DNA from 3 places in the Pantoea agglomerans genome. Region 3 is predicted to be linked to each of the others. Evidence: predicted binding sites of a transcription regulator. Region 3 holds the regulator's gene; each other region holds the start of a gene.
The links. Region 3 encodes PurR, which represses purine synthesis genes. Its sites were predicted from a motif close to CANGCAAACGTTTGCNTG; they were not measured.

Region 1 (10,337 bases), 1.2 Mb from region 3:
CGGCGGGAATATTAACGCCCACCTCGTAGTAGCTCGCCCAGCTAATATCGTCGAACAGATAATAGTCAGCGGCGAAACGGAAACGGGTGCCGCCGTCAAAGCCATTACGCTTGTACGATTTGTCGTTAACGCCGGTCAGATGTTCGAACTGCGGACGAATACTGCCGCCCACGGTGAAGTTGAGTCGGCTCAGCGGATCGCCCGCCTGCGGATCTTGTTTCAGCAGAGTAATTTCAGCCTGGCTGGCCAATGGCGCAGCCGCCATTAACGCAGCAATAGCGCTGAGTGTGAAAGCACGCATTTTCATTTTTTTATAAATCCCTGATAGGCCCGGAAGAATAGGCGGCGGAATATTACGTTGAGCAAGCGGGCTTTCGCTTTATAAATTTGTGCGATTTTTCCGAAAAATAACAACAATAGCATTGCGCGCTAAGCCTAAAGACAAATGAGCAAAACTTTAATCGTTTTTAGTTATTTATTATCAAAGCAGGCGATAAAAAAATAAAAAAAACGGCCCCAGAGGGCCGTTTTATTGCGCACGGAAATTAACCGTTAATCAGCGCGTGCATTTCCTGTACGGAAATCACCTGTTCCGTTGGATCCGCATTCAGCGACATGGCCGTCGCGAAACCACCGTTCAGCGTGGTGTCGTAGTGCACTTTATACTGCAGCGCGCTGCGACGAATAACGCGCGAATCCTCAATCGCCTGACGACCAGCGGTGGTGTTGACGATATAGGTATATTCGCCGTTCTTCAGGCGGTCCTGAATATGCGGACGACCTTCATGCACCTTATTCACCAGACGCGGATTGATGCCCGCTTCGCCCAGCACCACGGCGGTGCCGTGGGTGGCGTCCAGCTCAAAGCCGAACTTAAGCAGCTTGGCCGCCAGATCGACGATGCGTTTCTTATCGCCTTCGCGTACCGACAGCAGCGCGCGGCCGCTCTTCTTCATATTGCTCTGAGCGCCCAGCATCGCTTTTGAGAAGGCTTCGGCGAAGGTACGGCCAACGCCCATCACTTCACCGGTGGAGCGCATTTCCGGGCCGAGAATCGGATCCACGCCCTGGAATTTGTTGAACGGCAGCACCACCTCTTTTACCGAGTAGTATGGCGGGATCACTTCCTTTGTGACGCCCTGCTCGGCCAGAGTTTTGCCTGCCATTACGCGCGCCGCCACTTTCGCCAGCGGCACGCCGGTGGCTTTAGAGACAAACGGCACGGTACGCGCCGCGCGCGGGTTGACCTCAATCAGGTAAACCTCGTTATCCTTCACCGCGAACTGCACGTTCATCAGGCCGCGCACGTTGAGCTCAAACGCCAGGCGCTCAACCTGCTGGCGCATCACGTTCTGGATCTCCTGGCTGAGCGTATAGGCGGGCAGCGAACAGGCGGAGTCGCCTGAGTGTACGCCAGCCTGCTCGATATGCTCCATGATGCCGCCAATCAGCACGCGTTCACCGTCGCAGATCGCGTCTACGTCAACCTCTACCGCGTCATCCAGGAAGCGGTCCAGCAGCACCGGCGCGTCGTTGGAGACGGAGACGGCGGTCTGGAAGTAGCGCTTGAGGTCGATCTCGTCGTAGACGATCTCCATCGCGCGGCCGCCCAGCACGTAAGAAGGACGCACCACCAGCGGATAGCCGAGGCTGGCTGCTTTCTCGACCGCCTGCTCTAGCGTCGTAACCGTGGCGTTGGCCGGCTGCTTCAGGTTGAGGCGATCGACCGCCTGCTGGAAGCGCTCGCGATCTTCGGCGCGGTCGATCGCGTCCGGGCTGGTGCCGATAACCGGCACGCCAGCAGCTTCCAGCGCGCGCGCCAGCTTCAGCGGCGTCTGGCCGCCGTACTGCACGATCACGCCTTTCGGCTTCTCGATACGCACAATTTCCAGCACGTCTTCCAGCGTAACCGGTTCGAAGTAGAGACGGTCGGAGGTATCGTAGTCGGTAGAAACGGTTTCCGGGTTGCAGTTGACCATAATGGTTTCGAAACCATCTTCGCGCAGCGCCAGCGCGGCGTGTACGCAGCAGTAGTCGAACTCAATGCCCTGCCCGATGCGGTTTGGCCCGCCGCCCAGCACCATAATCTTATCGCGATCCTGATTCGGGTTCGCTTCGCACTCCTCTTCATAGGTGGAGTACATGTAGGCGGTATCGGTGGCGAACTCGGCGGCACAGGTATCGACGCGCTTATAGACCGGATGCAGGTTGTACTGCTGACGCAGCTTGCGGATCTCCCCTTCCGAGACGCCCGCCAGCATCGCCAGACGCGCATCGGCGAAGCCTTTACGCTTCAGCGCACGCAGGAACGGCTGGCTCAGGCTGTTCACCCCTTCGCGCGCCACCTGCTCTTCCAGACGAACCAGCTCCTCAATCTGCACCAGGAACCAGCGGTCAATATTGGTCAGGTTAAAGACGCCATCCACCGACATACCGGCGCGGAACGCATCGGCGATATACCAGATACGCTCGGCGCCCGCGTCTTTCAGCTCGCGGCGAATGCGGGTCAGCGCATCGGCATCATCCAGGTGGACCTTCGGATCGAAGCCGGTTGCGCCAACTTCCAGGCCGCGCAGCGCTTTCTGCATCGACTCCTGGAAGGTACGGCCAATTGCCATCACTTCGCCTACGGACTTCATCTGCGTGGTCAGACGGTCGTTTGCGCCGGCGAATTTCTCGAAGTTGAAGCGCGGGATCTTGGTGACAACGTAGTCGATAGAGGGCTCAAACGACGCCGGCGTCAAACCACCGGTAATATCGTTCATCAGCTCGTCCAGCGTGAAGCCGACCGCCAGCTTGGCCGCCACCTTGGCGATCGGGAAGCCGGTCGCCTTAGAGGCGAGCGCCGAGGAGCGCGAGACGCGCGGGTTCATTTCGATAACAATCAGGCGGCCATCCTTCGGGTTAACCGAGAACTGCACGTTAGAGCCGCCGGTTTCCACGCCGATTTCACGCAGTACCGCCAGTGAGGCGTTACGCATGATTTGATACTCTTTGTCGGTCAGGGTCTGCGCCGGCGCCACGGTAATGGAGTCGCCGGTGTGAATGCCCATCGCGTCGAAGTTTTCAATGGAGCAGACGATGATGCAGTTGTCGTTCTTGTCGCGCACCACCTCCATCTCATACTCTTTCCAGCCAATCAGCGACTCATCGATCAGCAGCTCGTTGGTCGGCGAGAGGTCCAGACCGCGCTCGCAAATCTCTTCAAACTCTTCGCGGTTGTAGGCGATGCCGCCGCCGGTGCCGCCCATGGTGAATGAGGGACGAATGATGCAGGGAAAGCCGACATCTTCAGCCACCGCCAGCGCTTCTTCCATGGTATGGGCGATGCCTGAACGTGCGGTATCCAGCCCGATGCTTTTCATCGCCACGTCAAAACGACGACGATCTTCTGCCTTATCAATGGCATCAGCCGTGGCGCCAATCATGGTGACGCCGAACTCTTCCAGCACCCCCTGACGCTCCAGCTCCAGCGCGCAGTTCAGCGCCGTCTGGCCGCCCATGGTCGGCAGCACCGCGTCCGGGCGCTCTTTTTCGATAATTTTGCGCACCACTTCCCAGTGAATCGGCTCGATATAGGTCGCATCGGCCATCTCCGGGTCGGTCATAATGGTCGCCGGGTTGGAGTTCACCAGAATGACGCGGTAGCCCTCTTCGCGCAGCGCCTTACAGGCCTGCGCGCCAGAGTAGTCAAACTCACAGGCCTGGCCGATAACAATCGGGCCTGCGCCAAGGATCAGGATGGATTTTATATCTGTACGTTTCGGCATTTTCTGGCTCCTGATTACTTAGCTTTCGAACGGTAGGCTTCGATCAGCTCGATAAAGTGATCGAACAGCGGCGCGGCGTCGTGCGGGCCCGGGCTCGCTTCCGGATGTCCCTGGAAGCTGAACGCCGGTTTATCGGTGCGATGAATGCCCTGCACCGTTTTGTCGAACAGCGAAATGTGCGTTACGCGCAGGTTCGCCGGCAGGCTGGCGTCATCAACGGCAAAGCCGTGGTTTTGCGCGGTGATCATTACGCGGTTGTTGTCGAGATCCTGCACCGGGTGGTTGCCGCCGTGGTGGCCAAGCTTCATTTTCACGGTTTTCGCGCCGCTCGCCAGCGCCAGCAGCTGGTGGCCGAGGCAGATGCCGAATACCGGGATCTCGGTTTCGAGAAAGGCTTTAATCGCGCTGATGGCGTAATCGCACGGCTCCGGGTCGCCCGGTCCGTTAGAGAGGAAAATCCCGTCTGGATTGAGCTTCAGCACCTCTTCCGCAGGCGTCTGTGCCGGCACCACCGTCAGGCGGCAGCCGCGATCCACCAGCATGCGGAAGATATTGAATTTCACGCCATAATCGTAGGCCACAACGTGATACGGCAGCGCTTCCGCGCTCTTCGCCTGCGGCAGGCCCTCGTTCAGCGTCCAGGAACCCTGCTGCCAGCTATAGGTCTCCGCCGTTGTGACTTCTCTCGCCAGATCCATTCCTTTCAGCCCCGGGAACGCCTGGGCTTTCTGCAGCGCCAGCGCCGCATCCGGGTTGTCGCCGGCGATGATGCAGCCGTTTTGCGCACCTTTTTCACGCAGCAGACGCGTCAGCTTGCGGGTATCGATATCGGCGATGCCCACGACGTTATTGCGCTGCAGGTAGGCTGACAGGCTCTCTTCGCTGCGGAAGTTGCTGACAATCAGCGGCAGGTCGCGGATAACCAGGCCCTGAGCGTGAATTTGGGTGGATTCTGCATCAGCGGCGTTAACGCCGACATTGCCGATATGGGGATAAGTGAGGGTGACGATCTGGCGGGAATAGGAGGGATCAGTGAGTATTTCTTGATAACCGGTCATTGACGTATTGAAAACGACCTCCCCCACTGCCGATCCCGTTGCCCCTATGGCCCGACCGTGGAATTGGGTTCCGTCTTCCAGAACCAAGAGCGCTGACTTAATCAAAACATCCTCCAGGGAATAAACAGTCACAATATTTGCATATTAATTCAAAATTTGGCCCTGAATCAAGGCAAAAACCGCCTGAGTGGTCGATTTTTGGCAAATTGCGCGCATTCTAATGATCGCCCTACGGCTTGTCTACCCTGAAGCGTGATTTTTTATTGGTTTTCGCGTCACTGAGGGATAAAACCAGGAATAAGTCGCAAAAAAGCGATCTTAGCGGCGGGAATAAACGGTTGCCTGAGGTAAATAAAATAAAAGCGAGGTGCGGATGCCTTTTTTTTTGACCAAATGGTCAAAAAAGTTCTTTTTTTAACCGCAGCGATAAAGAAAAGATGCTATTTTCTGCCATTTAAACAGGTATGACAATGAAAGGCTTATTTTAGCAAAAAAAACATAGGGCGATAACGCTATCGCCCTGCTCAATCAATGCTTTACTGATTGAAATAACCACATCACGATGGTTCACAACATTTACGGCATCGATAAATCCAGCACGTCTCGCATATCATAAAGCCCGGATTTCGCCTCTTTTAGCCACAGTGCCGCCTTAACCGCGCCATTAGCGAAGGTCATGCGGCTGGAAGCCTTGTGGGTTATCTCTACGCGCTCGCCGATATCGGCAAACATCGCGGTATGCTCGCCGACGATGTCGCCGGCGCGCAGCGTGGCAAAACCGATGGTCTGCGGCTTGCGCTCACCGGTATAGCCTTCGCGCGCGTAGACGGCGCGATCCTTCAAATCCCAGTTCATGGCGTCAGCAATCGCTTCGCCCATCGCCAGCGCCGTGCCGGAAGGCGCATCGACTTTGTGACGATGATGCGCCTCAACGATTTCGATATCGGCATAGTCGCCCATCACCTTCGCTGCTTTCTCCAGCAGCTTCAGCACCAGATTGACCCCAACGCTGAAGTTGGCGGCGAATACGATGCCGATGTCGGCAGCGGCTGCCTGGATCGCCGCTTTGCCCGCGTCGTCGAAGCCGGTCGTGCCGATTACCATCGCCTTGTTGTACTCGTGGCACAGCGCCAGATAGTGCAGCGTGCCTTCAGGGCGGGTGAAATCCACCAGCACGTCGAAATCATCCATCACGCTGCGCAGATCGTCGGTGATGATAACGCCGTTTTTTCCCAGCCCGGCCAGCTCACCGGCGTCGCTGCCGATTAGCGAGGAGCCTGGACGCACCAGCGCGGCGCCCAGCTCGACGCCCTCCGCCTGCTGCGTCGCCTGAATCAGATTGCGCCCCATACGGCCTGACGCGCCCACGATGGCAATGCGGTAATTACTCATATTTATTCATTCCTGATACAAAACTATGCATGCAAAGCGCAATCAGGTTAACGGTCAGTTAACAGACGCGCCACTACTAATCGGGGATAATTAGAATTTCAGGGTAGCGCTTACCGATTATCAGTAAAAGCAATTCCGCTGACTGGAACGCATTCCTTAGCCCATAAAAAAGGCCGACTCTCGTCGGCCTTTTAGCAAGCAGATAGCGCAGAGTTACTGCACGTTGCGCACCTCGACGCGCAGCTCTTTCGGCACTTCAAACACGATGTTCTCTTCGCGTCCAATCAGCTCAATGGCCGCTTCGCCGCCCAGCTCGCGCAGGCGCTGGATCACCTGCTGCACCAGAATATCGGGCGCCGATGCGCCAGCGGTTACGCCGATGCACTTGATGCCTTTCACCCACTCTTCCTGGATGTCGTCCGCAGAGTCGATCAGCTTCGCCAGCTTGCCGGCGCGCTGCGCCAGCTCTGCCAGGCGATTGGAGTTTGAGGAGTTCTTCGAGCCAACCACCAGCACCACTTCCGCATCGCGCGCCAGTACGCGCACCGCTTCCTGCCGGTTGGTGGTGGCGTAGCAGATATCATCTTTGCGCGGGCCGATAATCGCCGGGAAGCGTGCGCGCAGCGCATCGATCACGTCTGAGGTGTCATCAACCGACAGCGTGGTCTGCGTCATAAAGCAGAGATTGCTCTCATCCTTTACCTGCAGCTTAAACACATCTTCCGGCGACTCCACCAGATACATGCCGCCGTTGGGGTTGCTGTACTGCCCCATGGTGCCTTCCACTTCTGGATGACCCGCATGGCCAATCAGGATCGCCTCCACCCCTTTACGGCTGGCGCGGGCCACTTCCATATGGACTTTGGTCACCAGCGGACAGGTGGCGTCGAACAGCATGGTCAGGCTGCGCGCCTTCGCCTCGGCGCGCACCGCCTGCGATACGCCGTGCGCCGAGAAAATCAGAATGGCGTTATCCGGCACTTCCGCAATCTCTTCGATAAAGATCGCGCCGCGTTCGCGCAGGCTGTTTACCACGTAGCGGTTATGCACCACCTCATGCCGCACATAGATAGGCGCGCCGTACATTTCCAGCGCACGCTCAACAATGCTGATGGCGCGATCGACGCCGGCGCAGAAGCCGCGCGGGTTAGCCAGCAGGATTTGCATCGTTTGCCTCCAGCGCCGGATCGATTTCCAGCACGTCGATATCGAAGTGAACCTGATGACCGGCCAGCGGATGGTTAAAGTCCACGGTAATAGAATCCCCGGAGATATCGCGGATCACGCCGGGCATCTCGCTGCCGCCCATGCCGGTAAAGAGCATAATGGCACCGATTTCCGGCTCGCCCGCATTAACAAAGTCGCGGCGCGAGAAGTACTGGATCAGGTCCGGGCTGACGGCACCGAACGCCGCTTCCGGCTCCAGCGTAAAGGCGTGCTTGTCGCCTGCCTTCAGCCCCAGCAGCTCCTGCTCCAGCGCGGCGGAAAGGCTGCCGTCGCCCAGGCGGAACAGCGCCGGTTTGCCGGACGCTGCCGTCGACTCTGCGACGGAGCCATCCTCGAGCTTCAGCGTGAAATGCAGCAGCACCGCGCTGTCGCGCTCTACAGAGACTGTCATGTCTTACCCTTGTTTTGCCTGTTTGCCAGCGGGGCTGAGAAAGCCCTCCAGCACCACTAACGCGGCACCGATACAGATGCCGCAGTCAGCGATATTAAAGGTGGCGAAGTGCCAGTCACCGATATAGAAGTCGATAAAGTCGACGACAAATCCGTGCCAGGCACGATCGAACAGGTTGCCCGCCGCGCCGCCGATAATCAGCGCGTAGGCGATATTAACGATTTTCTGGCTGGCGCGGCTGCGGTACATCATCACCAGCAGAGCCACCACGATAGCGATGGCGATGCCGGCGAAGAACCAGCGCTGCCAGCCGCCTTTATCCGCCAGGAAGCTGAACGCCGCGCCATAGTTGTGCGCGTAGAACAGGTTGAGGAACGGCATCAGCGGCTGCGTTTCATGCAGCATCATGTTGTTCATCACCCACTGTTTGCTGGCGAAATCGACCAGGATCACCGCCAGCACCAGCCATACCCAGCGTAAGCCGGTTGAGAGAATAGGTTTACGCATCAGGCAAATTTACGCTCTTCGCCGTTGCCGGCCAGGTTGGTATAACAGCGTCCGCACACGGCAAGATGCTCCGGGTTCTGGCCGACGTCGGTAGTGTAGTGCCAGCAGCGCGGACATTTCTCGCCTTCCGCTTTATGCAGCGCGATTTTCAGACCTTTTACCAGCTCGCTCTGCTGCGCCTCTTCGCTTGCCAGCGCGTAGTCCGCCACCGTTGCGCCCGAGGTAAGCAGCACAAAGCGCAGCTCATCGCCCAGCGCCTGCAGCTTCGCCGCCAGCTCCGCATCGGCGTAGAGCGTTACCGTGGCTTCCAGCGCGCCGCCGATACGCTTGTCGCTGCGCGCCTGCTCGATAGCTTTGTTGACTTCGCCACGCACCTTCAGCAGCTCCGCCCAGTAGGCATCGTTCAGTGCCTCATCCGCCGACAGGCCGAACAGGCCGTCATACCACTCTTCGGTAAAGACATACTGCGCGCGTTTGCCCGGCAGATAGCCCCAGATTTCATCAGCGGTAAAGGACATGATCGGCGCCATCCAGCGCACCAGCGCCTCGGCGATATGCCACAGCGCGCTCTGACAGCTGCGGCGCGCCAGGCTGTCGCCCTTCGCGGTGTACTGGCGATCCTTGATGATATCCAGATAGAAGGAGCCCATTTCCACCGAGCAGAACTGCATCAGACGCTGAATCACTTCGTGGAAATCGTAGTTTTCATACGATTTGATGATATCCGCCTGCGCCGCCTGCGCGCGGCCGACCGCCCAGCGATCCACCACCACCATCTCTTCCGGCGCCACCATATCGGTTTCAGGGTTGAAGCCGTTAAGGTTAGCCAGCAGGAAGCGCGCGGTGTTGCGGATACGACGATAGGCGTCGGCAGAGCGTTTCAGGATCTCGTCGGAGACCGCCATTTCGCCCGAATAGTCGGTCGAGGCGACCCACAGACGCAGAATATCCGCGCCCAGCTTGTTCATAACGTCCTGCGGCGAAACGGTGTTGCCGATCGACTTGGACATCTTGCGGCCCTGACCATCCACGGTAAAGCCGTGGGTCAGCACCTGGCGATAAGGCGCTTTGCCCTTCATCGCGGTAGAGATCATCAGCGAGGACATAAACCAGCCGCGATGCTGATCGGAGCCTTCCAGATACATATCAGCAGCGTGGCCGCCGAACTCCGGACGGGCATCAACGACCGCATAGCTGGTAGAGCCGGAGTCGAACCAGACGTCCAGCGTATCGGGTACTTTGACGTAGTTGTCAGCGTCGTCGCCCATCAGATCGCGCGGATCGAGATCCCACCACGCCTGAATGCCGTCCTGCTCCACGCGCTGCGCCACTTTTTCCATCAGCGCCAGCGTGTCGGGATGCAGCTGCTCGGTCTCTTTATGCACGAACAGCGCCATCGGCACGCCCCAGGTGCGCTGACGAGAGATACACCAGTCTGGACGGTTGGCAACCATCGACTCGATGCGCGCCTGACCCCAGTCCGGGATCCACTGCACGCCTTTGATCTCTTTCAGCGACTGCGCGCGCAGCCCTTTCTGATCCATGCTGATAAACCACTGCGGCGTAGCGCGGAAGATGATCGGCGTTTTATGACGCCAGCAGTGCGGATAGCTGTGCAGCAGTTTTTCCACATGCAGCAGGGCGCCCTTCTCTTTCAGCAGCTCAACGATAACGTCGTTGGCTTTAAAGACGTTCAGGCCGTCGAGGGTCGGATAGGTACCCGGCAGATAGGTGCCGTCCGGGCCGACCGGGTTAGCCACTTCGATGCCATACTTCTGGCCGATGACATAGTCATCCGGACCGTGGCCCGGCGCGGTATGCACGGCACCGGTACCGGCCTCGAGGGTAACGTGTTCGCCCAGCACCACCGGCGACTGAATATTGACCAGGAAAGGATGCTGGAAGGTCAGACGCTCCAGCGCCGCGCCTTTGCATTCGCCCAGTACGGTCCACTGCTCGACGCCAGCGCGCTTCAGCACGCTCTCCACCAGC
Region 2 (10,337 bases), 630 kb from region 3:
CATCGCGCCAGGCAGCGATCCGATACCGCCCAGCACCGCCGCGGTGAACGCCTTGATGCCGATGATAAACCCGGCGTAAAAGTCGAAGGTGCCGTAGTTCATCGTCACCAGCACCCCGGCCAGCCCGGCCATCGCCGCGCCGATCACGAAGACCAGCGAGATAACGCGATCGGTATTGATGCCGAGAATAGCCGCCATGCGCCGGTCCTGCTGCACCGCGCGGCAGATACGGCCGAGGCGGGTGTACTGGATAATCCAGGTGAGCAGCGCCATGCCGCAGAAGGCGGCGGCGAGAATAAAGAGCTTGGTCCAGGTGATCTGCACCAGCCCGCCGTCAAACTCGAAGCGCAGCACGCCGGTGAGCAGCGTCGGCACGCCCTGCTGATTAGGTCCCTGGCTCAGCTGCACGTAGTTTTGCAAGATAAGCGACATGCCGATGGCGGAGATGAGCGGCGCGAGGCGCGTCGAGTGGCGCAGCGGCCGGTAGGCGATACGCTCGATGGTCCAGCCGTAAACCGCCGTCACCACCACGGTAAACAGCAGCGTGCCGAAAATCAGCAGCGGAAAAGAGTGCACGCCAAAAAAAGAGAGCAGCGCCAGGCCGATGGCGCAAAGATAGGCGGAGATCATATAGACCTCGCCGTGCGCAAAGTTAATCATGCCGATAATGCCGTACACCATGGTGTAGCCGATCGCGATCAGGCCATATACCGCGCCCAGCGTCAGCCCGTTGATCAGTTGCTGAAGTAAAAAGGCGTCCATAACGAAGTCTCTGCGCAAAGCGGACCGCGCAACCGGGCGGTCCGGACAGGAAACGCCCTGCGCTGCGCAGGGCGGGCTCAGGCTTACAGCTGGTGATATTTACCCTTGTCGTCCCACTGATAAACGACATAATCGGACACTTTCAGATCGCCCTTGCCGTCCCAGGCTTTTTTACCCATAACGGTGGGCACATCGTGAGATTTCAGCCATTCGCTGGCTTTCTCATTGTCTTTGCCCGCGCCTTTATAGGCGGCAGCCAGCGCCTGAACAGAGGCGTAGGCGTAGAGGGTATAGCCTTCCGGTTCAAAGCCCCCTTTGCGGAATGTCTCAATCACCGCTTTGCCGTCGGCGATCTGACGCGGATCGTTGCCGAAGGTCATATAGATGCCGTTGGTGTACTGCGGCCCGCCCGCGGCGGTGACCAGCTCCTGCGTCACGATGCAGTCGCCGGAGAAGAAGTTAGCTTTAACGCCCTGCTCGCGCATCTGGCGCACCAGCGGGCCCGCCTCGGGGTGGCAGCCGCCGAAATAGACCACGTCGGGATGCGCCTGGGCGATTTTGGTCACCAGCGCGTTAAAATCTTTCTCGCCGCGCGACAGGCCCTCATACATCACCTCTTTTACGCCGCGCTTCTCCAGCGCCGCTTTCGTGGCGTCGGCCAGCCCCTGCCCATAGGTATCTTTGTCATGGATAATCGCGACCTTTTTCGCTTTTAGCTTATCGAGCATAAAAGTGGCGGCGATGGCGCCCTGCTGGTCGTCGCGCCCGCACATGCGAAACAGGGTTTTCATGCCGCGCTCGGTGATCTGCGGATTAGTGGATCCCGGCGTAATCGACAGCACGCCGGCGTCGTCGTAGACCTCCGAGGCGGGCATGGTGCTGGAGGAGCAAAAATGGCCGACCACCGCCATCACCTTATCCTGATCGACAAGTCGGTTCGCCACCGCAACCGCCTGTTTGGGTTCGCAGGCGTCGTCTCCCTGCACCAGCACGATTTTCTCGCCGTTGATGCCGCCCGCCGCGTTGATATCCTCCGCTGCCTGCGTCGCCCCTTTCCAGTACTGCGCGCCATAGGTGGCGTTGGGGCCGGAGAACGGCCCGGCGACGCCGATTTTTATATCGGCCTGCGCACTCAGCGCAGCGCCGAAACAACCTGCAATTACGACGTTTAACGACAACTTGATCAGTTTCTGAGACATGCTGTCTATCCTCGACACAGTTAGTTTGCGTTCGCCAGACCACGGCGCAGGAGCGGTGAATGTTTTTTAATTCGGTTCGGGAATGCTACGCGCGACGCTGAAGGCCGCTATTAATCGCAAGCAAGAATCTCGCCAGAACCAATCGGGCGGCGGGATTTCGCCAAAGGAAGGTGGCAACGCCAGCGACAGCGCACGACGTCACCTTCTGATTCATTTAAACGTAGGCGGGGTTTGGCAACACGCCAGCACCCTGTTGGTGCATAATGCGGTCGATCACAGATTCTTGCTTTGCGGCGGCGGCAAACCCGCTAAGCTGTGGGGAAGGATCGCTTAATATCAGGAGAGCTTATGCCTACACAACGGAACGGCCTTACCCGCCAGCAGGCGCTGGATGAACTGGAGCGTCTGTATGACAACGCGGTGAACGCGCTGCGCGCGGCGATAAAAACCTATACCGAACAGGGCACGCTCCCCGAGGCGGAAGCGCGTCGCCAGGGACTCTTTGTCTACCCCGAGCTGCGCATTACCTGGCGCGGCGAAGGGCCGCAGCAAAACCGCACGCGCGCCTGGGGACGCTTTACCCATACCGGCAGCTACAGCACCACCATCACGCGTCCGGCGCTGCTGCGTCACTATCTCAGCGAACAGCTGGCGATGCTGGAAAAAGAGTATGAGGTTGAGATTCAGGTCGGCCCGTCCAGCCAGGAGATCCCCTATCCTTACGTCATCGACGGTTCCGATCTGTCGCTGGACCGCACCATGAGCGCCACTATCGCGCGTCACTTCCCGACCACTGAGCTGTCACAGATTGGCGATGAAACCGCCGACGGTCTGTTTAATCCGGACGCGGTTTTCCCTTTGTCTCACTTCGATGCGCTGCGCACCGACTTCTCTCTGGCACGCCTGCGCCACTACACCGGTACCTCGGTAGAGCATTTCCAGCCGTTTGTGCTGTTCACCAACTACACGCGCTATGTGGATGAGTTTGTTCGCTGGGCAACAGAGCAGGTGCGCGATCCCGCCAGCGACTATGACAGCCTGGCCTGCGCGGGCGGCGCGGTGATCACCGCCGAGACGGCGGAGAGCGATGCGGCGATGCTGGATCTGGCGTGGAAAAAGCATCAGATGCCCGCCTGGCATCTCACCTCGCCTGGCCGCCGCGGCATCACGCTGGTAAATATCGGCGTCGGCCCGTCCAACGCCAAAACCATCTGCGATCACCTTGCGGTAATGCGACCGCACGCCTGGCTGATGATCGGCCACTGCGGCGGCCTGCGCGAAAGCCAGCGCATCGGCGACTATGTGCTGGCGCACGCCTACCTGCGCGACGACCACGTGCTCGACAGCGTCTTACCGCCCGATATTCCGGTGCCAAGCATCGCGGAAGTGCAGCGCGCGCTCTATGACGCTACCAAAGCAGTGAGCAATATGCCGGGAGAAGAGGTTAAGCAGCGTCTGCGCACCGGCACCGTGGTAACGACGGACGATCGCAACTGGGAGCTGCGCTACTCCGCCTCGGCGCTGCGCTTTAACCTGAGCCGCGCGGTGGCGGTGGATATGGAGAGCGCCACGATTGCAGCACAGGGCTATCGGTTCCGCGTCCCTTACGGCACGCTGCTCTGCGTCTCGGATAAGCCGCTGCATGGCGAAATCAAGCTGCCAGGGCAGGCAAACCGCTTTTATGAAGGGGCGATTTCAGAGCATCTGCAAATTGGCATTTGCGCGGTAGAGCTGCTGCGCGCCGAAGGAGATAAGCTGCATTCACGCAAGCTGCGTACCTTTAACGAACCGCCGTTCCGTTAATGGTTCAGAGCACGGGGACCACCGCTCGTGCTCTGCCTTAACCCGATGTAGAGAGACGCAGCAGGTTTCGTCTCTCTACCTCATCCAGAATTCTCTCGCCAGCCAGCCGAGCACGGCGAGCACAGCTGGCACCATCAGCGTCCAGGTAATGCGATCGTTAAGGCGGTCAAACTTTTCGTCGACGCGCTCAAACTTTCCGTCCAGGCGCTCAAACTTCTCGTTCATACGTTCAAACTTTTCGTCGACCCGCTCAAACCTTTCATCAATACGCTCAAACTTTTTGTCAACGCGTTCGAACTGTTGATGAATCCGCTCAAAGTGCTTGTCAATGGCGGCAAAATTATTGTCGACCTGCCCGCTCCAGTCACTGACGCGCGCAAACCTCTCATCAATACGCGCAAACTGGGCTGCCGACTGGGCGAAGCCTTCAAGCATTTCACATCGCATCCTGAACTGTTCGGTACGCAGGCCTTCAACATCCGTTTTCGTGGCGAAATGTTGCGAACGTTCGGTCAGTACCGCCAGGTCTGTTTTTATCTGTTGCGTATCCAGCTCAAGCCGCTCAACGCGTTTGGTCAATCGCTCCACAGGATCGCCTCCTGATTGCTGAAGAGGGATGAGGGGACAGGCAAACCTGCGCGGAAGAGGGCTTAACGGCAGTTCCATACTATTCTCTCCTTTCCCTGTTACGCCTTACAGTCACGTCACCGGTGCGTCCCCAGACTGTTGGGTATTTAACCAGATTACCGCCCAGTAAACATTCCCCGTTCCGCTAATTCGGTTATAAATGGCGATCGATGCGCCTCTCGAATTAGCGCTGGCAGGGTAGCGCTGCGCCAGCAGAGTTAACACCCTTTCTGACCCATTCTGGAAGCCGCTACGCAAACGTACAGGAGCAGGACAAAAAAATGCGCGCAAGACGGTTTACGTCTTGCGCGCAGCTAAAGGATAAAACCGCACCAGCCTGCGCCGGCGCGGCGATCGCTATCAGGCGCTGAGCCAGCCCAGCTTGATCACGAACAGCAGTGAAAGGATCACCAGCGCCGCATTGATCTCTTTCGTGCGGCCGCTCAGCAGCTTCACCACCGTCCAGGTGATAAAGCCGAAGGCGATGCCGTTGGCGATGGAGTAAGTCAGCGGCATGGTCAGCGCGGTAACGGTGACCGGCGCCGCGGTAGTAATATCTTTCCAGTCAATCTCCGCCAGCCCGGAGGTCATCAGCACCGCGACAAACAGCAGCGCCGGCGCCGTCGCGTAGACCGGAACGCTGCCCGCCAGCGGCGAGAAAAACAGCGCCAGCAGGAACAGGATAGCGACCACGACCGCCGTTAAGCCGGTGCGTCCGCCCGCGCTCACGCCAGCTGCAGATTCCACATAGCTGGTGGTGGTCGAGGTACCGAGCAGCGAGCCAAACAGCGCCGCGGCGCTATCGGCCACCAGCGCGCGCCCCATCTTCGGGATATTGCCCTGCTCATCCGCCAGCCCGGCGCGTTTAGTCACTCCCAGCAGCGTACCGGTATTGTCGAACACGTCGACAAACAGAAAGGCGAAAATCACGCTAACCAGGCCGACGTTAAAGGCGCCGGCGATATCCAGCTGCATAAAGGTAGGCGCGATAGAGGGCGGCACGGAGAAGATGCCAGCAAAGGGCGACAGGCCGATGCCCATCGAAATAAAGGTGATCAGCAGGATGCCAATCAGCACCGCGCCGGTGACGCGACGTGCCTCCAGCACCACAATCACCACAAAGCCCAGCAGCGCCAGCAGCGGGCCCGGCTTCGTGAGATCGCCCAGACCAACCAGCGTTGCCGGGTTATCCACCACGATGCCCGCGCCTTCCAGCGCGATCAGCGCCAGGAACAGCCCGATGCCCGCCGCAATCCCGGCGCGCAGCGGCAGCGGAATGCTGGCGATAATCCACTCGCGAATTTTAAAAATCGACATCGCGAAGAAGATCACCGCCGACAAAAACACTGCGCCTAGCGCGATTTGCCAGGTGTAACCCATATGCAGCACGACGGTATAGGTGAAGAAGGCGTTCAGCCCCATGCCGGGCGCCAGCGCGATCGGGTAGTTGGCGATCAGCCCCATCAGTACCGATCCGATCGCCGCCGCCAGACAGGTGGCAACAAACACCGCGCCTTTATCCATCCCGGTTGCGCCCAAAATGCTGGGGTTAACAAACAGGATATAGGCCATCGCCAGGAAGGTGGTGATCCCGGCGACCACTTCGGTGCGAACCGTCGTGTTATGCGCTTTTAGCTTGAATAGTTTTTCTAACATCATCATCTCTCAAGAGCGGAGACGGCACGAATGCGCGTTCTCACTTGCCAGTGTGGGTTACATGCTGATTATTGTGGTACCGCACGACGCGCCGCTGCATGCTGACGGACGCTGTCGTCACGCCCTGAATCTCCATAAGGCCTGAAGTCATAGCAAGCGCTATGCCAGCGGGAAACGCAATCGTTTACCTCGCCAGGCCCGGCATTTTCTAAGAGAAATCTGAACCAAAACAAGGCGCGATTATGGTGCATTGCCCCGCTTCCGCGCAATCGTTTTCATCGCTTCCTCTGCGCTGCGCAAAATTCTGCGCCAACGCACGCTTCAGCAAAGCCGAAGGCGATATCGCTCACGTTTCCATCGCTTGTCAGGGCGGCGCAAATCGCGCCGTGTACACTCTTGTTAACCTTTTTTTAACCTTGAGGTCGCCCTGCATGAAGCCCGCCATTCTGGTTATCGATGATGATAAAGCCGTCTGCGAACTGCTGCAGGATGTGCTGAATGCGCAACAGTTTAGCGTTTACTGCTGCCACTATGGCCGGGACGCGCCGGCGCTGCTGGCGCAGCACGGCGATATCGCGCTGGTGATGCTGGATATGATGCTGCCCGATACCAACGGCCTGCTGGTGCTGCAACAGCTGCAGCGCCAGCGCCCCGATCTGCTGGTGATCATGCTGACCGGCATGGGCTCCGAAGCGGAAATGGTGGTCGGGCTGGAGATGGGCGCGGATGACTATATCGCCAAGCCTTTTAATCCGCGCGTGGTGGTGGCGAGAGCGCGCGCGGCGCTGCGGCGCGGCGGACGGCTGATATCGCCGGAGACGGTGGAGAGCGGCTGGCGCTTTAACGGCTGGCAGCTGGATGAGGCGCGCTGTCAGCTGCTCAATCCGCAGCGCGAAGCGGTGCCGCTGACGCAGGGTGAATATGCGCTGCTGCGCGCGCTGGTGCGCCACGCGCGCAAGGTGCTGACGCGCGATCAGCTGCTGGAGCTGACCCACGGCGAAAGCCTGGACGTTTTCGATCGCACCATCGACGTGCTGATAATGCGACTGCGGCGCAAAATCGAAACGAATCCGCATCAGCCCAGTTTGATCCGCACTATTCGCGGCCTCGGCTATGTCTTTTCCGCCGATGTCACGCGTCCGGAAGCGGTCCGGCTGAGCGCCTGACGGGGCGAACAGCCGGGCGCGCGCCCGGCGCTATTTCACCGTCCAGCCCTTGTAGCTGCCCACATTGTCGCGATCGATCAGGGAAACCGGGATCAGCACCGGCTTATCGGGCGCCGGTTTGCCCTGCAGAATGTCATAGCCGATCTCCACCGCTTTTGCCGCCATCACCTGTGGATCCTGCGCCGGCGTAGCGACGAACAGCGAGTTCTTACGCTTCAGCGCCTCTTCGCCGTCGGGCGATCCGTCGACGCCGACAATAAAGAATTCGTTGCGCTGTGCCTGTTTCGCCGCCAGATCGGCACCGATCGCCGTTGGATCGTTGATAGCGAACACCGCATCCACCTTCGGATTGGCCGACAGCAGACCCGTCATCACTTCCAGCCCCCCTTCACGGCTGCCCTTGGCGTTCTGGTTCCAGGAGAGCAGCTTGATCTCAGGATGGCGTTTCAGCTCGGTCATACAGCCCTCAACCCGGTTCTGCACGGCGGAAACCGGCGGGCCATTGATAATCAATACGTTGCCCTTCTCCTTCAGGCGATCGGCGATATATTTACAGGCCATCTCCCCCGCCTGGGTGTTGTCTGAGGTAATGGTAGCGTTGGCGCCGTCAGCCGCCACGTCGACCGCCACCACCACGATGCCAGCGTCGCGGGCGCGTTTCACCGCCGGCGCGATGCCTTTGGAATCGGCGGCGTTCAGAATAATCATGTCGACTTTCGCCGCGATAAAGTTATCGATCTGCGCCACCTGCTGGCCCAGATCGTAGCCGCTGGAGACCAGCGTCACGTTGACCTTGTCGCCCGCCAGCTCACGCGCTTTCATCTCCGCGCCTTTGGTAATCTGCACGAAAAACGGGTTGGCGAGATCGCCGACGGTGACGCCGATGGATTTAAGATCTTTCGCCTGAGCGAAGGAGGCGCTGAACAGCGTTGCCGCCAGCAGCCCGGTTACGATCGGATTAAAACGCATAGATCTTCTCCTGCTGTTATTAGAATCGCCAACGGCTGAATGGCGGAGGGTAAAAAGAGGGCGCCGCGCTCAGGAGACGTGGTGCCGGGTGCGATATTTGTCGATCAGCACCGCAATAATGATCACCGCGCCTTTGATCACCAGCTGCCAGAAATAGGAGACCCCCATCAGCGTCATGCCGTTGTTGAGCGTGGCGATAATCAGCGCGCCGATCAGGGTGCCGGTAATGGTGCCGATGCCGCCGACGAAGCTGGTGCCGCCGAGGATCACCGCGGCGATGGCGTCCAGTTCATAGCCGACGCCGAGGTTGCCGTTGGCGCTATAGAGACGCGACGCCGACATCAGCCCGCCTAGCCCGGAGAGCAGCCCGCTCATGGCGTAAACGAACAGCAGTACCGCGCTGACCTTAATCCCGGTGAGACGCGCCGCCTGCATATTGCCGCCCACCGCGTAGATATGAACGCCCAGCGTGGTGCGGCGCAGGATAAACCAGCAGACGGCGATCACCGCGAAGGCGATAACGATCAGCCAGGGCACCGGGCCGAGATAGCCGTTGCCTATCCATTCAAAGCTGATATCGGAGTTAATCACCGTGGTGCCGTTTGCCAGCAGATAGGCGGCGCCGCGCAGCGCCGTATAGGTGCCAAGGGTAACGATAAAAGGCGGCAAGCCGGCCCAGGCGACCAGTATGCCGTTAAACAGCCCCATCACCAGGCCAGCGCCGAGCGCCATGGGGATAGTCATGCCGGCGAGCATGGGATCGAGCGAGGCAACCATCGCCACCACCGCCGTGGTGCCCAGCATTGAGCCCACCGAAAGGTCGATGCCGCCGGTGAGGATCACAAAGGTCATACCGGCCGCCAGCACGATATTAATCGAGGCCTGGCGGGTAATATTGAGCAGATTGCCCTCGGTGAAGAAGTTCGGCGCGACAAAGCCGAACACCACCACAATCAGCACCAGAATCGGCAGAATGCCGACGGTTTGCAGCATGTCGCCTATCAGCGCCCGCTTAACGGTGGGCGGTTTCGCCCGCGTGGTTTCTGTCATCGCTCTCTTCTCCTTATATTTCCAGCGGCGAGGCGGTATGCGCCCCGGTGGCCAGCGTCATAATGTTTTCCTGGCTGATCTGCTCTTTATCCAGCTCACCGGCGATGGTGCCTTCGCGCATCACATAGACCCGATCGCTCATGCCGACCACTTCCGGCAGCTCGCTGGAGATCATCAGGATCGCCACCCCCTGCTGCGCCATCTGGTTCATCATGCGGTAGATTTCGCTTTTGGCGCCGACGTCAACGCCGCGCGTCGGCTCATCGAGGATCAGGATGCGCGGCCCAATCGATACCCAGCGCGAAATCAGCAGCTTCTGCTGGTTGCCGCCGGAGAGGCCCCCCGCCCGCACCTGCGCATGCGGCACGCGGATGTTAAGCGTGGCGATGGCGTCGCCGGCGATCTTTCTTCCTTTGCGTCGGTTGAGCAGCCCGTAGCTGGCGTCGCGCTCCAGCGTCGCCATCACAATGTTCTCCTGCGCCGCCATCTCCAGAAACAGCCCCTGCTCTTTGCGGTTTTCAGTGAGAAAGCCGATGCCACGCGCAATGGCGTCGCGCGGCGAATGGATTGTCACCTGCTGCCCGTCAATCCAGATCTCGCCGCCGCTCGGCTTACGCACGCCAAAAATCAGCTGCGCCAGCTCGCTGCGTCCTGCGCCCACCAGCCCGGCGAGCCCGACGATCTCGCCGGCGCGCACCGCCAGGCTGCTCGGCCGCACCTTGCCGCCGTCGGTAAGATGATTGACCGCCAGGCGAATATCGCCGAACGGGATGGTGCGATCCTTGTTAAAGAGATCGCTGAGCGGACGGCCCACCATCATGCGCACCAGCTCGCTGGCGTTAAGCGTGTCGCGGGTCAGGCTGCCGACATACTGCCCGTCGCGCAGCACGCTGACGCGATCGGAGAGCTCATAGACCTCCGCCATACGATGGCTGATATAGATAATCGCCATGCCTTCCGCGCGCAGGCGCTTGATGAGCGCGAACAGCTGCTCGGTTTCGCGGTTGCTCAGCGCGGCGGTGGGTTCATCCATCACCAGAATGCGGCTGTGGCGGTGCAGCGCGCGGGCGATTTCAACCTGCTGCTGTTCGGCGATGCTGAGGCG
Region 3 (10,337 bases):
TAGGCGCGGCGGGACGTTACAGGCGCTTTCCAGGGCCAGGTACCCCGCAGAAGAGCGACGGGCCGCAGCCCGCTCGTCTCTCCTGGCGACACGCCTCAGCGCGCCGCGCGCGCAAGGATGACCTGCGCAGGCAGCTGTTGCAGACGGCGAATGCGCCACAGCATCATGACCGCCGCCGAGGTCAGGCCGATAATAAACCCGCACCAGAAGCCTGCCGGGCCCATGCGCGGCACCACCCAGTCGGTCATCGCCAGCGTATAGCCGCTGGGCAGCCCCAGCAGCCAGTAGGCGATAAAGGTAATAAAGAAGATAGAACGCGTATCTTTATAGCCGCGCAGAATGCCGCTGCCGATCACCTGAATCGAATCGGAGAACTGATAGATCGCCGCCAGCAGCATCAGCTGCGCCGCCAGTGCGACCACTTCCGGATTGTCGTTATAGAGCAGGGCGATCTGATGGCGGAAGATCACGGTGAACAGCGCGGTTATCGCCACCATGCAAACGCCGACGCCCTGCGCGGTCCAGGCCGCGACGCGCGCCTGCTCCGCCGAGCCCTGGCCCAGCCGGTAGCCGACGCGGATCGTGGTGGCGACCCCCAGCGACAGCGGCAGCACGAACATCAGCGAGCTAAAGTTCAGCGCGATCTGGTGGCCCGCCACGTCCACAATGCCCAGCGGCGACACCATCAGCGCGACCACCGCGAACAGCGTGACCTCAAAAAAGAGCGCCAGCGCCACCGGCAGGCCGAGCGAAAAGAGGCGCTGCAGCACGGCGCGCGACGGCGGCGACCAGCGAGAGGCCATGCGAATATCGCGCATGGCGCCCATGCGGCGCACCCACAGGCGCATCACCAGGAACATCACCCAGTAAACCGACCCGGTCGCCACGCCGCAGCCGACGCCGCCCAGCGCCGGCATACCGAAGTGGCCGTAGATAAAGATCCAGTTCAGCGGGATATTGACCAGCAGGCCGATAAAGCCCATCACCATGCCGGGTTTGGTTTTCGACAGGCCTTCGCACTGGTTGCGCATCACCTGGAAGAAGAGATAGCCGGGCGCCCCCCACAGCAGGGCGTGGAGATAGCCTTCCGCCTTTAGCGCCAGCTGTTCGTCAATATCCTGCATGGCGCGAATCAGGTAACCGGCGTTCCACAGCAACACCATAATCAGAATGGCGACGAAAAAGGCCAGCCAGTAGGCCTGACGCACCTGTTCAGCAATACGTTCGCGGCGGCCGGAGCCGTTGAGTTGCGCAACGGTTGGCGTCAATGCAAGCAGAAGACCATGGCCGAATAAAATGGCGGGAAGCCAGATAGAGGTGCCGACTGCAACGGCGGCCATATCCGTGGCGCTAACCGCGCCGGCCATGATGGTATCTACAAATCCCATTGCGGTCTGCGCCACCTGAGCAAGGATGACCGGAATCGCAAGGGCAAGCAATTGACGCGCTTCTGTTAAATACTTCTGCACGTTAACACCTGTTTAATAAGAAAAGGGGAGTGATCCCAGAGAAATGCGCGGTTAGTGTAGCGGCATTAACAAGATTCACCAAGTTTTGTCACGCTGTGCGTTATATTGCGGCTGTAAAGCGGACGCGACGCGGAAATAATATCCGCGCGCTAAGCTGTGATAAGCTAGGGCAAACTTCGCAGAGGCCAAAACTATGTTTACCGGAATTGTGCAGGGCACCGCAAAGATTGTGTCCATTGAAGAAAAAGATCTGTTTCGCACCCATATCGCAGAGCTGCCGGAAGAGCTGCTGCCGGGGCTGGCGCTGGGCGCATCGGTGGCGCACAATGGCTGCTGCCTGACCGTTACCGCGATTGAGGGTAACCGCGTCAGTTTCGATCTGATTAAAGAAACGCTGCGCGTTACCAATTTAGGCGATCTGCAGGAAGGCGACGTGGTCAATATTGAGCGCGCGGCGAAATTCAGCGATGAGATCGGCGGCCACCTGATGTCTGGCCATATTATGACCACTGCGGAAATCTGCAAAATTATCCAGTCAGAAAATAACCGCGAAGTCTGGTTTAAAATTCAGGACCCGGCGCAGATGAAATATATTCTGCATAAAGGTTTTGTCGGTATTGACGGCATTAGCCTGACCGTGGGCGAAGTGACCAAAAGCAAATTTTGCGTCTATTTAATCCCGGAAACCCTCGAGCGCACCACGCTTGGCGCGAAGAAGCTGGGACACCGCGTCAATATTGAGATCGATCCGCACACCCAGGCGATCGTCGATACCGTCGAGCGCGTACTGGCGCAGCGCGAAGCCGCCGCCCTGCGGCCCGACGTCGAATAAGCATAAAAAAGGCGCTTCATGCGCCTTATTCATTTTTGCGGTTTAGCGCGCGACGCGCAGGCCGCCCTCTACGCCACGGCTAAAGACCACCTGCCACAGCTGAATATCGCGGGCGCGAAAGGCGCCGGCGCAGGCGTTAAGGTAGTAGCTAAACATGCGCTTAAAGCGTTCGCCGTACTTCTCGGCCAGCTGCGGCCAGGCCTCAAGAAAACGCGCATACCAGGCCATCAGCGTGGTGTCGTAATCTGCGCCGAAATTATGCCAGTCTTCGAGGATAAAGTGAGACTCGCTGGCGTCGGCGATATGGCGCACCGACGGCAGGCAGCCGTTGGGGAAAATATACTTATCAATCCAGGGATCGACATTCATATCGGTGCGGATTGCGCCGATGGTATGCAGCAGGAACAGGCCGTCCGGCTTGAGGTTGCGGTCCACCACGTCGAAGTAGGTGGCGTAGTTTTTCGGGCCAACGTGTTCAAACATACCCACCGAAACGATGCGGTCAAACTGCTGGTTAAGATCGCGATAATCCTGCAGCAGGATAGTGACGTCGAGTCCTTCGCAGCGCTGCTGCGCCAGCTTCTGCTGCTCTGCCGAGATGGTCACGCCGTGCACCACCGCGCCGTAGTGGCGGGCAGCATACTCGGCCAGCCCGCCCCAGCCGCAGCCGATATCCAGCAGCGTCATACCGGGTTCCAGCTGCAGTTTGCGGCAGATCATATCCAGCTTCGCTTCCTGCGCCTGCTCCAGGGTCGCGGCCTCTTTCCAGTAGGCGCAGGAGTATTGCATATAGGGATCGAGCATCAGCGAGAAGAGGTCGTTCCCCAGATCGTAGTGCTCTTTACCGACGATCCATGCGCGTTTTTTTGACTGCAGGTTGGTGAGGCGCGCGGCGGCGACGCGCAGCGTATCTTTGAAGTGGTGCGGCAACTGCTGGTCCAGCTTGTGCTTTAGCACGCGGTGAAAAAACATATCCAGCCGTTCGCACTCCCACCAGCCATCCATATAAGCTTCGCCAAGACCAAGTGAGCCTTCCTGAATCACCCGCTTAAAAAAGTCAGGATGCTTAACCTGAATATCCCAGGAGCGACTGCCGTTGATTTCGATGTCCGCCTTTTCCAGCATTTCATGGACAATGCGATACCAGTGGTTTTCTTCAAGGCTCACTTCTTCTATTAACGATGAACTCATAGCTACTCCATCACCTGTCCGCGTTGAACCTGAGAAAAAGAATAGTCAATTTCTCAAGGCCTGTGAGAAATGTCACGGATTGCTCCGTGCGCCTGATATCCGACGTTTTACAGAGGATTGGATCTGAAAACCGTTGTCTGACGCAGCAGAAAGCGCGCGCGCAGACACCATCCGGGCGATAAGCTTCGCCTAATAATAGAACAATTATGTTATTGATTTGTTGCAGATTTATTGACCTGATCGAGTATATGCTCAACCAGGTCAGTATTCAACGACTTATTGTTAGGGCGCTAACTATAAAAGTTGTCTTAGTGATTATCCTGGCAGGGAGTCGTCGCGTGGACAATATCCGTTTGTGCGCTGGCGCGTCGCTGCCAGACGTAGCCCGCTAGCGCCAGAGCAATAGTGGTCACCATAATGAGCGTAGTCATCAGCAGCGGCTGTTGTAAACCTGCAGAGACCGCCAGGCTGGCGAGGAAGCAGAGGCCGAGCTGCAGCGTATTTTGCAGCGCGGCGGCTTTACCGGTGGCGTGGGGGAAAGGCAGCAGCGCGTTTGACACCACCACCGGGTAGATCGCGCCGTTCGCCAGCGCCATGCCGCAGAAGGGCAGCAGCAGGGCGATCAGGTTATGGCTGCCGCTGAGCGCCACGCCGAACAGTGACGCCACGCTCAGGCTGTAGAGGGCCAGCAGCCAGGGGAGCAGTTGCGCACCGGCATAGCGGTTAAGCAGCGCGCGGCAGCCGAATCCGCCCAGCAGGAAGGCGATAGTTTGCGGAATATAGCTCAGGCCGATGTCCGCCGGCGTCAGGCCCGCATCGGCGAGAATAAAGGGCGATCCGGTCAGCCAGGCGAAAAAGCTGGCGGAGCAGGCGGCGTAGATCAATACGTTGCCGCTATAGACGCCGGAGCGCAGCAGCGAGAAAAAGCCCGGCTGATCCCCCGTCGCCTTCGCCGTCGGACGGGTGGTGGGCAGACGCAGCGTCACCAGCATCAGCGCGACGCCGGTCAGCGTCAGCACCAGAAAAATTGAACGCCAGTGAAAATGGCTAACCAGCCAGGCGCCCAGCAGCGGTGCCAGCGCCGGGGAAAGCGCTACCAGCGGCATAATGGTGGCGAACACCTTATTGGCGCGCGCGCGCGGATAGCGATCCACCACCAGCGCCTGCCAGCTCACCGCCGCGGCGCAGACGCCGATCGCCTGAATAAAGCGCAGCGCCAGCATCAGCGCCGCGTTTTCCACCAACAGCATGCCGGCGCAGCCGAGCGCGAACAGCCCCAGCCCCATCAGCAGCACCGGTTTTCGACCGATGCGGTCAGAGAGCGGGCCCCAGAAGAGCTGGCCGATGGCAAAGCCTGCCAGGAACAGGCTCATACTGGCGCTGATGATGCCGGGCGAGGTATTGAAGCTCATCTGCATCGCGCCAAAGGCGGGCAGGTACATATCGGTCGCCAGAAAGCCCAGCATACTGAGCAGGGCGAGGTAGGGCATAAATCCTTTTGAGGACAGCATGGTGTTTATCTCATCTTTCGTCAGGCAGGTTGAACGCGGCAAAGTGTAAAAGGGTGCGCCCGCCGCTGTGAAACGTTAATATTTGCAGAGTGCTGTGAAAATTTTTGAAAGGAAAAAGCATGTGGTCTGAATATGCGCTTGAAGTTGTTGATGCCGTCGCGCGCACCGGCAGTTTCAGCGCCGCCGCGCAGGAGCTGCACCGCGTGCCCTCTGCCGTCAGCTATACGGTGCGCCAGCTGGAAAGCTGGCTGGCGGTGCCGCTGTTCGAACGGCAGCATCGCGACGTGGCCCTCACCCCTGCAGGCGAGCATTTCGTGCGTGAAGGACGCGAGGTTATCAAAAAAATGCTCGCCACCCGCAGGCAGTGTCAGCAGCTGGCGAACGGCTGGCGCGGCAAGCTCAGCATCGCGGTTGATTGTATCGTGAAGCTGCCGCGCAGCCGCCAGCTGGTTACTGACTTCTATCGCCACTTTCCCGATATGGAGCTGCATATCAGCTATGAGGTATTTAACGGCGTCTGGGACGCGCTGGCGGACGGGCGCGTCGATGTGGCGATCGGTGCCACCCAGGCGATCCCGGTGGGCGGGCGCTTTTCCTTTCGCGATATGGGCGCGCTGAACTGGCGCTGCGTGGTGGCGCGCCAGCATCCGCTGACGCAGCAGCCGCAGCTCGACGATGACGCACTGCGCGCCTGGCCCTCGCTGGTGCTGGAGGATACCTCGCGCGCGCTGCCGCGCCGCATGACCTGGACGCTGGATAACCAGCGGCGTCTGGTGGTGCCGGACTGGCAGGCGGGGCTGGCCTGCGTGCTGGATGGGTTATGCGTGGCGATGATGCCGGGCCATGTGGCGCGCCCGCTGCTGGATAAGGGGGAGCTGGTTGAGCTGACGCTGCCAACCGCCTTTCCGGAAAGTCCCTGCTGCGTGAGCTGGTCGGAAGCGGGCGCATCGCCGGCGCTCAGCTGGCTGCTCAGCTATCTCGGCGATGCGCAAACGCTCAATCAGGAGTGGTTAAGCGAAGATTAACGGCGGTAGTCGCGGAACGGACCGTCGCCGACTGAACGACGCTCAATCAGCGTGGGATGCACTTCAATGGTCTGCGACACTTCGCGTTTGCTGGTGATGCGATCCAGCAGCATCTCCAGCGCTTTTTCGCCGAGCTGGGCTTTCGGCTGATGCACGGTGGTGAGCGCCGGGGTAAAGTAGCGCGCGTTGCGCACGTTGTCATAGCCGATCACCGAAATATCCTGCGGCACGCGCAGCCCCATCTCGTCGGCAGCGCAGATCGCGCCCATCGCCATAATATCGCCGCCGCAGAAGATCGCCGTCGGGCGCTGCTTCTGCTGCAGGATTTGCTGCATCGCCTGATAGCCCGATTCCGGCTCGAAATCGCCCTGCACGATCCACTCGGGACGCACCGAGATGCCCGCTTCCTCCAGCGCTTTCAAAAATCCCGCATGGCGGCCGCCGCCGGTGTTACGCTCCAGCTGGCCGGGGATCGCGCCGATATCACGATGGCCGCGTTCGATCAGATAGCGGCCCGCCAGATAGCCGCCCTGGAAGGCGTTATCGAGCACGGTATCGGTAAAGTCGCCGCGCGATTCGCCCCAGTCCATCACCACCATCGGAATATTGCGGTTCTCTTCCAGCATCTTCAGCAGATCGTCCGGATACTCGGAGCACATCACCAGCAGGCCGTCGACGCGCTTCTGCGCCATCATTGACAGGTAGGCGCGCTGCTTCTGCAGATCGTTATGGGCGTTACCGAGGATCAGGGTGTAGCCGCGTTCGAAGCAGTGATGCTCGACCGCTTCGATGATTTCCGCAAAATAGGGCGCTTCGCTGGAGGTGGCGAGCAGCCCCAGCGTTTTAGTGTGATTGACCTTCAGGCTGCGCGCCACGGCGCTGGGCGAATAGTGTAATTCCTGAATCGCCTGCCAGACGGCGTTGCGCGTCTCTTCCGCAACGAAGCGCGTTTTGTTGATCACGTGGGAAACGGTGGTGGTGGAGACACCCGCGCGCTTCGCGACATCTTTAATTGTTGCCATTAAAAAGAGACTCCAGGCTTACCAATAACTCACTGATAAGCATAATGTTAAACGTTTGCGTCCGCTAAGCGAGATTTCTGTTAATTCGCTACAGTTTTTGTCGGTGAAATACTCACTGGGCAGGACAAAACAGGGGCTGTTGCGTGCGAACGGCATCAGCGTTGCGTCAGTTGCGCAACAAAGCCGGGGATTCTAACAAGGCTTGCGGGATAAAACGAGATTTTTACCGGTAACTATGGGAAAATCCCTGAAGACCCTGAAAACTGTGTGGATAAGGAGAGGTAATGAGCACTGATTTGAAACTGGCATTGGTGACCACGGGCGCGGCGCTGCTGATGATTGTGGCCTTTAGCTTTACCGCCGTCATGCACTAACGACAGCGATAAAAAAACCGGGAAAATCCCGGTTTTTTTATGGCGTTTAGCGAATGGTTTTCGGCGTCATCATGCGGCGCGCGCCGATATAGTGACGCTGCCAGTAATCGTCTGAAAGCCCGCTGATCTGGATATCTTTTCCGGTGCGCGGCGACTGAATAAATTTACCGTTGCCGAGGTAGACCCCCACGTGATCGGCGGTGCCGCGACCGTTGATACGGAAAAAGACCAGATCGCCTTTCTCCAGCGACTCGCGCTTCACCGGCGCGGCGTCACGCAGGTGATACATTTCGTTGGCAGTGCGCGGAATTCTGAACTTCACCAGATCTTTATAGGCGTACCAGACAAGGCCGCTGCAGTCGAAACCGGTGTGCGGCGACGTGCCGCCCCATTGATAAGGCTTGCCCAGCTGACCCATCAGCTTGGTCATCGCCGTTTCGCGCGCTTTCTGGTAGCGCAGGCGGTGGGACTTGCTCATTTTGATGGTGCCGCCGTCATCGGCGTCCAGCAGCGAAGAAGTTGCAACTTTGGCGCTGCTCAGCGTGCGCTGGTGGCCATAGCGCTGCTTACGGGAAGACTTCAGGGATTTTTTCGTTTCGCCGGCGGAATGAGAAAGGGCGGCCGTTTCGATTTTCTTCTGCTTTTTCAGTTTGAGTTTTTGCGCAGTAGAAGGGCGCGTTTTTTTCGCGCTGGTTTTAACCGGTCGCCGTTTGCGTCGCTCATCTTCGCGCGCGCTTTTTTTCTCTGCCTTATGCAGGCTGGCTTTAACCGGCGCTTGCGGCGAGGCCGAAGCGATGTTCATGAAAAGCTGCGCGAAAGCTAATATCAAGAGCGTAATCAGTAATCGCATAGTCCGGTTACAGGGTTAGCGGTTACGACAACAGGCCGTAACGAGGTTAGAAAAATCTGATCGGAGATCAGCGCCGGGGCCATTCTAAGCCAGGTTTTTTTCAAAAGTTAAGCCATTTTTCTATTAAACTGTTACAGGGTTGCATCTGACTCATAAATGAGCGATTTCAGCAGGTTATAGCAGCAAAGTTATTACCAGTTATGAATGGCTTAAGTTTTGATTATCGTCAGAAAAAGTCAGAACTTTACGCAAGAACTTAACAAACATGGCGGTTTCGTCCGGCAAGCGAGAAAATGTCGTTTTCAGGGATGGGGCGAAGTCGCTACAATAAACAAACACGAAGTAAGGAATTAAGGAAGGCAATTATGAGTACTGTAGAAAAAATTCAGCGCCAGATCGCAGAAAACCCGGTCCTGCTGTATATGAAAGGCTCGCCGAAACTGCCAAGCTGCGGTTTCTCTGCGCAGGCGGTGCAGGCGCTTTCTGCCTGCGGTGAGCGCTTTGCTTACGTGGATATTCTGCAGAACCCAGATATTCGCGCCGAGCTGCCGAAATACGCCAACTGGCCGACCTTCCCGCAGCTGTGGGTTGACGGCGAGCTGGTCGGCGGCTGCGATATTATCGTGGAGATGTTCCAGCGCGGCGAACTGCAGTCCCTGATCAAAGAGACGGCAGAGAAGCACAAAGAAGCGGAATAACAGCAGCAGAATAGAAAAGGCCGACGCAAGTCGGCCTTTTTTTTACGCCTGTTCCGGCGTTGCGTCAGCGTCGTCGCTCGCCGCCATCGGCAGCGGCCAGCCCCCCAGCCGTTTCCAGCGGTTTACCAGCTCGCAAAACAGCGTGGCCGTCTGTTCGGTATCGTAGAGGGCGGAGTGCGCCTGCGTGCTGTCAAAATCCATGCCCGCCGCTTTACAGGCTTTCGCCAGCACCGTCTGCCCCAGCACCAGCCCGCTCAGCGCGGCGGTGTCGAAGGTGGCGAACGGATGGAACGGGTTGCGCTTCAGCCCGGCGCGTCCCGCGGCGGCCATCATAAAATTGAGATCGAAGGTTGCGTTGTGCGCCACCATAATGGCGCGATTGCAGTGGTGATCCTTGATGCCTTTGCGCACCATCTTGAAGATGGCGTGCAGCGCCTCATATTCGCTAATTGCGCCGCGCAGCGGGTTGCTGGGGTCGATGCCGGTAAAGGCCAGCGCCTCTGGATGCAGCAGCGCACCTTCAAAAGGCTCGACGTGGAAATGCAGCGTCTGGTCGCGGTGCAGCCAGCCATCTTCGTCCATTTTCAGCGTGGTGGCGGCGATCTCCAGCAGCGCATCGGTCTGCGCGTTAAAGCCTGCGGTTTCGACATCGATCACCACAGGATAGAAACCTCGGAAACGTTGATTTAGCGCGTTCAGGGAGTTCGTTTCAGACATCAGCATCTCATAGCAGAAAATAGGCAGCGCGCATTATGGCAAAAAAAAGAGGAGGGTGCAGCAGAAGGGAAAGCTTCAGCCCGCCGCACTGCGCAGGCTGAAGCGGCAAACTTAGTTGCCCAGGCCGTTACCGGCGTGTTTATTTTCGATCAGCTCAATTTTGTAGCCGTCTGGATCTTCGACGAAAGCGATAATGGTGGAGCCGCCTTTTACCGGGCCCGCTTCGCGCGTCACCTTGCCGCCCGCGTTGCGGATGCGGTCGCAGGTCGCTGCCACATCATCCACGCCCAGCGCGATATGGCCGTAGGCGTTGCCGAGATCGTAGCTCTCTACGCCCCAGTTGTAGGTCAGTTCGATAACCGCGCCTTCGCTCTCTTCGGTATAGCCAACGAATGCCAGCGTATATTTATATTCCGTGTTCTCACTCTGACGCAGCACGCGCATGCCGAGAACGCGGGTGTAGAAGTCGATAGAACGTTGCAGATCGCCAACGCGCAGCATGGTGTGAAGTAAACGCATAACATCCTCTTTTATTAAATCGTCATCTTCTGATGACTCAAACGCTAAGTATAGCGGTGAAAATAGCAAAAAACGGCCGCTGGCATAACCGCCGTCACGCCAGCGGCGCGCTTATAGCGTCGGGTAGTC

Region 1: carA (glutamine-hydrolyzing carbamoyl-phosphate synthase small subunit) is a predicted target of PurR. The motif match lies at 5,156-5,173, and genes of this name have one in related genera.
Region 2: LB453_RS09970 (NCS2 family permease) is a predicted target of PurR. The motif match lies at 6,221-6,238, and genes of this name have one in related genera.

The regions. Positions count from the first base shown of each region.
Region 1 covers NZ_CP083809.1:3,403,175-3,413,511, forward strand. Annotated here, with positions in the region: gene LB453_RS18975 (porin) at 1-307, opposite strand, end outside; gene carB (carbamoyl-phosphate synthase large subunit) at 546-3,770, opposite strand; gene carA (glutamine-hydrolyzing carbamoyl-phosphate synthase small subunit) at 3,785-4,933, opposite strand; gene dapB (4-hydroxy-tetrahydrodipicolinate reductase) at 5,405-6,220, opposite strand; gene ispH (4-hydroxy-3-methylbut-2-enyl diphosphate reductase) at 6,434-7,387, opposite strand; gene fkpB (FKBP-type peptidyl-prolyl cis-trans isomerase) at 7,368-7,838, opposite strand; gene lspA (signal peptidase II) at 7,842-8,345, opposite strand; gene ileS (isoleucine--tRNA ligase) at 8,345-10,337, opposite strand, start outside.
Region 2 covers NZ_CP083809.1:1,557,294-1,567,630, reverse strand. Annotated here, with positions in the region: gene LB453_RS09990 (ABC transporter permease subunit) at 1-762, opposite strand, end outside; gene LB453_RS09985 (branched-chain amino acid ABC transporter substrate-binding protein) at 846-1,961, opposite strand; gene LB453_RS09980 (AMP nucleosidase) at 2,310-3,764, shown strand; gene LB453_RS09975 (hypothetical protein) at 3,840-4,430, opposite strand; gene LB453_RS09970 (NCS2 family permease) at 4,752-6,050, opposite strand; gene LB453_RS09965 (winged helix-turn-helix domain-containing protein) at 6,479-7,213, shown strand; gene LB453_RS09960 (ABC transporter substrate-binding protein) at 7,244-8,182, opposite strand; gene LB453_RS09955 (ABC transporter permease subunit) at 8,252-9,232, opposite strand; gene LB453_RS09950 (sugar ABC transporter ATP-binding protein) at 9,246-10,337, opposite strand, start outside.
Region 3 covers NZ_CP083809.1:2,185,405-2,195,741, reverse strand. Annotated here, with positions in the region: gene LB453_RS13180 (MATE family efflux transporter) at 96-1,469, opposite strand; gene LB453_RS13175 (riboflavin synthase subunit alpha) at 1,663-2,301, shown strand; gene cfa (cyclopropane fatty acyl phospholipid synthase) at 2,344-3,492, opposite strand; gene punC (purine nucleoside transporter PunC) at 3,801-5,003, opposite strand; gene punR (DNA-binding transcriptional activator PunR) at 5,123-6,028, shown strand; gene purR (HTH-type transcriptional repressor PurR) at 6,025-7,050, opposite strand; gene LB453_RS13150 (YnhF family membrane protein) at 7,335-7,424, shown strand; gene LB453_RS13145 (C40 family peptidase) at 7,471-8,274, opposite strand; gene LB453_RS13140 (Grx4 family monothiol glutaredoxin) at 8,637-8,972, shown strand; gene rnt (ribonuclease T) at 9,015-9,689, opposite strand; gene gloA (lactoylglutathione lyase) at 9,801-10,208, opposite strand; gene LB453_RS13125 (alkene reductase) at 10,320-10,337, opposite strand, start outside.